2 regions of the Cellvibrio sp. KY-YJ-3 genome follow, and region 2 is predicted to be linked to the other one. Evidence: predicted binding sites of a transcription regulator. Region 2 holds the regulator's gene; the other holds the start of a gene.
What was found. Region 2 encodes LexA, which represses DNA repair genes until DNA is damaged. Its sites were predicted from a motif close to ACTGTNTNTANANACAGT; they were not measured.
Positions count from the first base shown of each region.

Region 1: a site for LexA is predicted at 3,194-3,211, ahead of dinB (DNA polymerase IV). Genes of this name have one in related genera too.

Region 1 covers NZ_CP031727.1:4,087,436-4,092,010, forward strand. Annotated here, with positions in the region: gene cysK (cysteine synthase A) at 1-527, shown strand, start outside; gene D0B88_RS17330 (mobilization protein) at 691-1,377, shown strand; gene D0B88_RS17335 (alpha-L-arabinofuranosidase C-terminal domain-containing protein) at 1,469-3,016, opposite strand; gene dinB (DNA polymerase IV) at 3,250-4,317, shown strand; gene D0B88_RS17345 (glycosyl hydrolase) at 4,351-4,575, opposite strand, start outside.
Region 2 covers NZ_CP031727.1:2,926,635-2,931,209, reverse strand. Annotated here, with positions in the region: gene fliS (flagellar export chaperone FliS) at 1-12, opposite strand, end outside; gene D0B88_RS12335 (SDR family oxidoreductase) at 155-985, shown strand; gene D0B88_RS12330 (DUF2845 domain-containing protein) at 1,045-1,401, shown strand; gene lexA (transcriptional repressor LexA) at 1,487-2,089, shown strand; gene D0B88_RS12320 (cell division inhibitor SulA) at 2,082-2,489, shown strand; gene D0B88_RS12315 (hypothetical protein) at 2,537-2,803, opposite strand; gene D0B88_RS12310 (hypothetical protein) at 2,906-4,324, opposite strand; gene fadA (acetyl-CoA C-acyltransferase FadA) at 4,505-4,575, opposite strand, start outside.

The DNA of each region.
Region 1 (4,575 bases), 1.2 Mb from region 2:
AAATACTCGCGGAAACACCCAACAGCTGGATGCCACAACAATTCAATAACCCGGCAAATGTGGAGATTCACCGCACCACCACCGCTCGCGAAATTCTTGCCGACTTTCCCGATGGCCTCGACTACATGATTACCGGTGTCGGCACCGGCGGACACATTACCGGCTGCAGTGAAATACTCAAACAAGCTTACCCGCACTTCCAAACCTTCGCGGTAGAGCCGGAAAAATCCCCGGTGATTAGCGGTGGTCAAAAAGGTTTGCACCGTCTGCAAGGTATTGGCGCCGGTTTTATTCCCCAAGTATTAAACAAAGAAACACTCGACGGCACCATTCTGGTGAGTGAAGAAGCAGCGTTTGATATGACTCGCCAGTGCGCATTAAAAGAGGGGATTTTTGTTGGCATTTCCTCCGGCGCCACCCTCGCCGCCGTTGCCCAAAAACAAGCAGAGATGAAAGCCGGCAGCCGCGTACTTATTTTTAGTTACGATACCGGCGAGCGTTATTTATCAATTGAGGATTTGTTTTAATTTATTGTGCATAACACCGCGACAAATTCGATCAGGGCGCAATTGATTGCGCCCTTTTTGTGCGCGACCAAAATGTCAACGCCGCTGTGTTAAAGTCCCGTCATTACCCTATTTCTACCGCACCAACACATCATCATTACGGCCCTCTCACAAGGAAACAACAATGAGCAATATCCATTTTATCGGCGGCGAAAAAGGCGGCGTGGGCAAGTCCATGACGTCGCGTTTGCTAGCACAATATTTCATCGATGCCGATGCGCCATTCATAGGGCTGGATTCAGACCAATCGCACGGCACGTTTTCACGCTTTTATCGCGAATTTGCTTCGCCATTGATTGTCGATGACTACGACAGTCTGGATCAGTTAGTGTTGCTCGCGCAGGAAAACCCGGACAGCGATTTAATTGTCGACTTGGCCGCACAGACATCTACCCGCTTAGGCAAATGGATTGATGAGAGCGATGCATTAGCCTTACTGCAAGAATTAGGCTGCCAACCTTATCTGTGGCATGTGATGGATGACGGCGCCGACTCGGTGAACTTACTCAACAACTTACTTGATCGCTACCCGCAAGATTTTATTAAATTTGTGGTGGTGAATAATTTAGGTCGCGGCGAATGTTTTGAACATTTTGAACAATCACCAACCTACCAAAAAGCCAAAGCGCGCGGCGCGATTTTTATCACTCTGGAAAAACTTCAACCGCAGCTCGCCGCGCGCATCGACTTCAGCAACAGCAGTTTCTGGGCAGCCGCTAACAATACCGAAGTAATGAATATTATCGAGCGCGCACGGGTGCGGGTGTGGCTGAAAAACAATTACCTTCAGTTTGCCAAGTTAAGCACCTAATCATTTTTTATCGAAAAGTAAAAACTGGCGCAATAAAAAAAGGGGCGCAATGACTGCGCCCCTTTTTTACATACGGTTTTAATATTAAAAATTATTCCACCGCCACCACAATAACCGCTTTGGCAGGAACTTCTATCGCCAACTTGCCATTGGTCGCTTGCGCAGCAAAAGGTGCTGGCTTGATGTTCTCTGGTGCCGCAAAAGTATTGTGGGTATCCATTGCCGCTGCAGTCAGAATTTCACCCTTAACAGCATTCAAATTAATACCTGCAAGATTAATATCAACAGTCTCTGCCTGATTAGGATTGGCGTTGACCAGGGCGATATAAATTTTGCCATCTTTAGCGCGCGCGGCTGTTGCACTCACCGCCGGGATTGAGGATTTACCCAGCTTGTAGCGCGCTACGTTTTTCAGCTCAATTGGCAGTGAAGTTGCATCCTGAAATGGTTTGTACATTTTGAACACGTGATATGTCGGAGTGAGGATCATTTTTTCCTTGTCCGTCAAAATCATCGCCTGCAATACGTTAACCATTTGCGCAATGATACTCATGTGCACACGGTCAGCATGTTTGTGGAAAATATTGAAGTTGAGCGCAGCTACAATCGCATCGCGCAGGCTGTTTTGTTGGTAGAGGAAACCTGGGTCATCATCGCCAGTTACGTCGTACCATGTGCCCCACTCATCCACATAAAAACCAACTTTTTTCTCCGGGTCGTTTTTGTCCATCACTTTTTTGTTGTTGATAATGAATTGATCCATCTTCAGGGTGTTCACCATAGTGGACATCCATTCACTTTCGGGGAAACCCGTCGCAGCACCTTTTTTCACCCAATCGCCAGTCGGCAAGGTGTAGTAGTGGAAACTCACAGCATCCATACGCAATGCCCAATTGGGTTTCACGTTGGCAGTCAGGTGATCCGCCCAGCTGGTGTCTTCAGTGTGGCCGCCGCTCGCAATTAAAACAGGCGTATTGTCTTTTGGTGTTTTGAGGAAGCTGGCGTATTGCTTGTAAAGGTGGGTATAGAACTCGGGGGTCATATTGCCGCCACAACCCCATGCCTCGTTACCAATCGCAAAATAATGCACACGGAAGGGTTTATCGCGGCCGTTTTTGCGGCGCAGCTCGGCCAGTGTGGATTTACTGTCCGAGGTCATGTACTCCAGCCACTCTGCCATTTCCTGTGGGGTGCCGGTTCCCAGGTTGCCGTTTACGTAAGCTTCCGCGCCAAGCATTTCAACCAGATCAAAGAACTCATGGGTACCTACAGCGTTATCTTCTATTACGCCGCCCCAGTTGGTATTCACACGTGCCGGACGCTGCTCGCGCGGGCCGATTCCCTCGCGCCAGTGATATTCATCGGCAAAACACCCGCCAGGCCAGCGGATCAGCGGCACCTGCAATTCTTTCAGGGCGCCAACCACGTCATTGCGCCAACCCTTGGTGTTGGGAATGGTAGATTCGGGACCAACCCACAGGCCTTCATAAATCCCCCGGCCCAAATGCTCGGCGAATTGACTGTAGATGTTTTTATTGATGACCGGACCGGTTTTGGTGGTATCGATTTTGACTTGGGTGTCGGCCAGAGCAGCAATGCTCATGCCCAACCCGAGGGCCATTACCAATGGTTTTATCATTCTCATAGATGTCTCCTATTTGTTGTTATCTATCTAACGCCGCCGTCTGTTGAACATCGGTTAGTAGCGAGCATAAAGGCAAAAAGGTCTTATTGTCATACAAGTTAACCTAAATTTACGACATCGCATTTCAATGAAAATAGATTCATAAGTGAAAATAGATGACAGGCACCAAATACTGTATTTAAATACAGCCATCTTATTAACTATGCCTCTACTGCTGCCTTTTCACCATGCGCAAAATCATTCACTGCGATGCCGATTGTTTTTTTGCCGCGATAGAAATGCGCGATGACCCAAGCTTGGCCCGTCGCCCGATTGCCGTGGGTGGTAGCAGCGATCGGCGCGGGGTTATCTCCACCTGCAATTACGAGGCGCGCCGCTTTGGTGTGCACTCCGCCATGCCCTCCAGTACCGCGATGCGCCTCTGCCCGGATTTATTGATCCTGCCGCACCGTATGGATGCTTATCGCGAAGCTTCGCAGCAAATGCGCAACATTTTTTACGACTACACCGATTTAATCGAGCCACTCTCGCTGGACGAAGCATTTCTGGATGTCAGCGACTGCAAGCACCACCAGGGTAGTGCAACCCGTATCGCCCAGGAAATTCGCGCGCGCATTCAACGGGAAATTGGCATCACGGTTTCGGCGGGCATAGCGCCCAATAAGTTTCTCGCCAAAATCGCCAGCGATTGGAACAAACCCAATGGCCAGTTTGTGATTACTCCTGCACAAGTAGATAGCTTTGTGGCGCAACTGCCAGTGAAAAAGATTTTTGGCGTGGGCAAAGCCATGGCAAGTAAATTAGCAGAACTCAGTATTTTTACCTGCGCCGACTTACAAAAACTGTCGGTGTTTGAATTGTCGCAGCGCTTTGGTCAAATGGGTTCCCGCCTTTACAAATTAAGCCGCGGGATAGATGAGCGGGAATTAACGGTAGACCGACGCCGCAAATCACTCAGCGTAGAAAATACTTTCGCAAAAGATTTACAAAACCTACCGCAGTGCTTGCATGAACTACCAGCACTCAGCCAACAACTGGCAATACGTTTACGTCGGGTGGATGATGATTACAAAATCATAAAACTGTTCGTAAAAATAAAATTCTCTGATTTCAGCACCACCACCATTGAACGCAGCGCAACCGGCATTCAACCAGATGAATTTATCGCATTGTGCAGCGAAGCCTATCACCGTAAAGAACAACCGGTACGCTTGCTGGGCGTGGGAGTGAGGTTTATTGATTTACGCGAGCACAATCATTTTGTGCAATTGGAGCTGTTTAATCGGTCGGCATAACAGCGGCCTCATTGCGAGGCCGCCAAGAACCAGTTATTTAGCAACCGTTTTAATAGTATAAACCCCGGATATATCGCGATTAAACGCGGTGAAGTCATCGCGATAAAATTCGCGGAAATCTTCCAGGGTACCGTTTTGAATATTCTCCTCGCGGTTGGCAGGCACCCAGTAATGGGGAACATTTTTACCATCTGGCCCTGGTACACCTTCCGGTGCGTTGCGCCAGGTGAGCAGGAAAGAAATATTACGCGCATCCTT
Region 2 (4,575 bases):
ATAGGAATTCATACATCACCATTGATTGTTGCGGCTCAACAAGGAGCGGAATGCTGCGGCCCTAAACAGCGCCTGAACAGTCGCGACCAGAACATTCGCTGGTCTTATAAGCTAGCGGCTATATCGCAAAAACCTTTAACAAAAAGTGACGCTCATGCAAAAAACTATTCTGATCACCGGTGCCTCAACGGGTATAGGTTATGAAGCCGCCCAGGCGCTACGAATTGCGGGCTACCGGGTTATCGCCAGCTGCCGCAAGATTACCGATGTAGCACGGCTCACCGCTGAAGGCTTTGAATGCCTGCAGTTGGACTTGAGCGATTCAGGTTCAATCCAAACAGCCTTTAAAGAATTAATGGCACTTACCGACGGAGAAATTTATGCACTCTTTAACAACGGCGCCTATGGGCAGCCGGGAGCGATAGAGGACTTACCTATTGATGCATTACGCAAACAATTTGATACCAACTTTTTTGGTTGGTGTGAGTTAACGCGTTTAATACTGCCGGTCATGATCAAGCAGGGTTATGGACGAATCATTCAGAACTCATCGATTCTGGGCATTTCCGCCATGCCGTTACGCGGGGCATATAACGCGAGCAAATATGCAATTGAAGGTATTAGCGATACATTGCGCCTTGAATTAGCCGGCACCGGGGTATTTGTTTCACTGATTGAACCGGGACCGATACGCAGCGAATTTCGTAAAAATGCTCTCACTGCACTACTGGAAAACATCGACACCGAACAAAGCCGCCACCGGGATATTTACGCAAAGGCAATCAATCGCCTGGGCAAAGCAGAAACCAACACCCCCTTCACCCTGGAACCAGCGGCTGTTATTAAACGGCTTAAACATGCCCTCGAGTCACCTCGTCCACAAGCACGTTATTACGTCACCTTCCCCACTTACCTCGTTGGTGTAATGAAGCGAATTCTACCTAATCGTTTGCTAGATAAACTTCTGCTCAAAATAGGCAGTTAATTCATTTTCGATTCAGTCATGAGAATTAAATTAACAATATCTATAACGGGGGAAAAACGATGGCCAAATATACCGCTCCATTCATTTTATGCACCGCTTTACTAGCAACCACCGCGAATGCCGATTCCCTTCGCTGCAATGGTCAACTCGCCAGTGCGGGCGATACAAAAGCGGATATTATCGAACTGTGTGGTGAGCCACTGATGACCGATAGCTACTGCGAGCCCTCCGCCGCAATCACCACTCCACAAGGTGTTCAAAACGGCAACAACAACATTCAAAACAATGTCGCCATTCAAACCTGCACGGAAGTCGAGATCTGGACCTACAACCCAGGCAAAGGCAAATTTATGACCCATCTGTATTTTACTCAGGGCGAATTGCGCAACATTCGCTATGGCAACAGGGTGAAATAACAGCAGTTTGAAAAACTATTGCACAAGCTGATTTACTGTATATAATCACAGACACTGTACAGATAAACAGACCCAGGAGTGCACTATGTTTGACTTAACGCCCCGACAGGAACAGGTACTGCAATTGATCCGCAGTTATGCGGATGAAACCGGTTATCCACCTACCCGCGCCGAAATCGCACGTATCTTAGGTTTTAAGTCAGCAAATGCTGCCGAAGAACATATCAAAGCGCTTGCTCGCAAAGGGGCAATCGAAATTATCCCCGGCGCATCGCGCGGTATTAAATTACCTGAATTGCAAGCGGGCATTCCTATTATCGGACGAGTTGCTGCAGGCAACCCGATCCTTGCACAAGAACATATTGAAGATTACTGCAACATTCCCACCAGCTTCTTTTCGCCCAGCGCTGACTTCTTTCTGCGAGTGCATGGCATGAGCATGAAAGATGCCGGCATTCTTGATGGTGACTTACTCGCAGTACATAAAACTGATCAGGCACGCAATGGCCAAATCGTTGTCGCCCGTATTGGTGAAGAAGTCACAGTAAAACGATTCAAGCGTGCAGGTAACCGCGCACAAGTTGAGTTATGGCCAGAGAACCCCGATTTCGATGTCATTCTGGTTGATACCCGCGACCAGGAATTCAGTATTGAAGGTTTAAGCGTAGGAGTAATTCGCCGTGACTAATATCGCTCGTGTTATACCCCAACATACCCCCAACCAGAAAACTGCCAGCGGTGTCACCGAGCTGGTATTAACCAGCGACTCGCCAGAACAGCTCGCCCTGCTCTTGCCCATGATTGCGTTTTTAAGCAATAGCGCCAGTGACCGCTGGATTACCTGGATCGCACCGCACAATATCAGTAGGGATTTGCTTGAATCCTACGGCGTAAATACTCGCTTTATCCGCGTTATTCATGCGCAAGATCCACAAGCTCTGTTATGGATAACCTGGGAGGCACTGTCTGCTGGCAACAGCCACACGGTTATATCCAGTCCTGGGAAATTAAGTGATAAGGAGCTGTCGCAGCTGGAGACGGCAGCAGCAAAAGGTCAATGTCAGGGGCTGCTGCTACGTGTTAGATAAATTCAAGTTGAATAATGGAGATCAAGGACGATAACAACCTCGCTTAATCAATGCAGCATCATTTTTTCCAGCTCGGATAATTCACTAAAATTATCATCCAATTGGGCTTCTGCCTGCTGATCTGCAATTTCCCCTGCTACATCCATTCCCGCTTCAATCATCGCTTTGGCGACCATGAACTTTTCCTCTCCCAGAAATGCCAGAGATTCCTGCGAAAAACGAATTGTTACCAAGGGCTCATTAGTTTCGCTATCTGCGCGTTGCAAGGCAACATCGCCATTCGTCAGCTCAACAATTTCATAAAAGGAAGACATAGGATTCCCGTTATTGACGCAAGAAAAGGGCGCGCATTCTAACACCCAATGTTATGGAAGCCTATTTACCAGCTATTTATCAATCGTTGCACTTGAAAAATATCAACCCACGCGAGGGATTGCCTGCAATAACAAGCAACCGGCAGAACTTTTAAGCCTGTGGCCAGCATGGGTATTAGCAGGAATTAGTGCCACATCACCGCTAGCCAATGTGGCAGCAGCGGCATCATCACCAATAATTACCTCTCCTTCCAACACCATTAACAAGCAATAGCGCTCAACATCAAAGTGATGAATACCATTCAAGGCAATCCGGCGTACTTCAAATTCATCGAAGTTAACGATGCGCTGAATCTGAATATCGTCGCTCTCATAAACTATGACCGGCGGAAGCAAATGCTCAGCATTGATATCGACCAGACTCAAGGCCTCATCCGTATCCCAATGCTGCTGAGTGAGAACCTTCTGGCCGAAACTAAGAATCTTTCGCTCATAAACCGGCGTCTGGAATTCTACGACCCGCACACCGTGCTGAAGTGCATGCGGTACCAATCTTGGTACAGCAACCACATCGCCAATCGAGAGCGGTAGATGTGCAATAAAACGATCCATCGCATCTTTCAAATCCTGCTCACGAACAACTAAATCTTTATATTCAACATCTTGCGAGAGTTGTTTAACCCATAACTTTAATTGATCTACAGCAACTGGTTGATCCAATGCGATACCCAGCTCCTGCTTTTTTTGATCGAGTACTGCATCAATTGCTCGCCGTGTTTTTTCATAGTCCTTAACCGCTTTACGATATGCGTCTTTAAATGCACTCCATGTCAGATACTGCGCTCGCATGGCAGGATCAAAGCCAAGTTGAATGGCGCCACGCCCATCTGGCCATGCACACTTATCAACATGAGTAACGACGTAAACTTCCTGCTTCTGCTCGTGCAACTCAAAATACAGATCGCCATAGCGTTCATCCGCAAGTGGATCGAGGACTTTGAGAAGAATCAGTTGCTCGGCAACGGTCATTGCCAGTTGATCGCGCAAGAACTCCATCACCCAGGGTAAAGGTAAGCTCCCCCCATCCCCTATCACTCGGGCCTGCCCGCGCGTTTCAATACCGGTATACCAAATTTCTTGCCCCCAAGGCTTGGGGATATAAACCGGCTCCAATAATAGGGGGGACGAGATCCGAACTAGCGGGAAACCCTGCTCGCGACAATAACGAACCATTGACTCAACATTGGCAGGCACCAATTCCACTTCATGAAGACGATCACTGGAGCAAGGAAAGATACTGATACTGACGTCGGGAATAACCGACTGGTGATTTGGCAACGAGATCGAAATAAACGCGAGCAAATCCTGTTGCGGTTGCCCGGCAAGGTAATTTGCATGATGGACAAAACGCACAGCAAATACATCAACGCTGGTTTTATCTGCAGAGTCCTGCCACGACTTTATGCGCTGGGCCAAACACCTGTCCGGTGTTGTATTTTTATCCAGAGTAAGAAGAATCAAACCTGTCTCTTTGATGGGTTAATCGAAAAATAGAATCTAGTTTATCAGAGCGATGTAATTTCTTGCTGGCAAAACAATAGGGATTACATTTGTGTACATATAAAAAAGGCCGGCATTAAGCCAACCTTTGGATATCAAGATTGCCTTGGCACCAAAGCAACCTGAATACAGACTCTGTGATTAGTTGAGTCGTTCCAACACCGTAGTAATGCCCTGCCCCAAACCAATACACATGGTAGAAACACCCATGG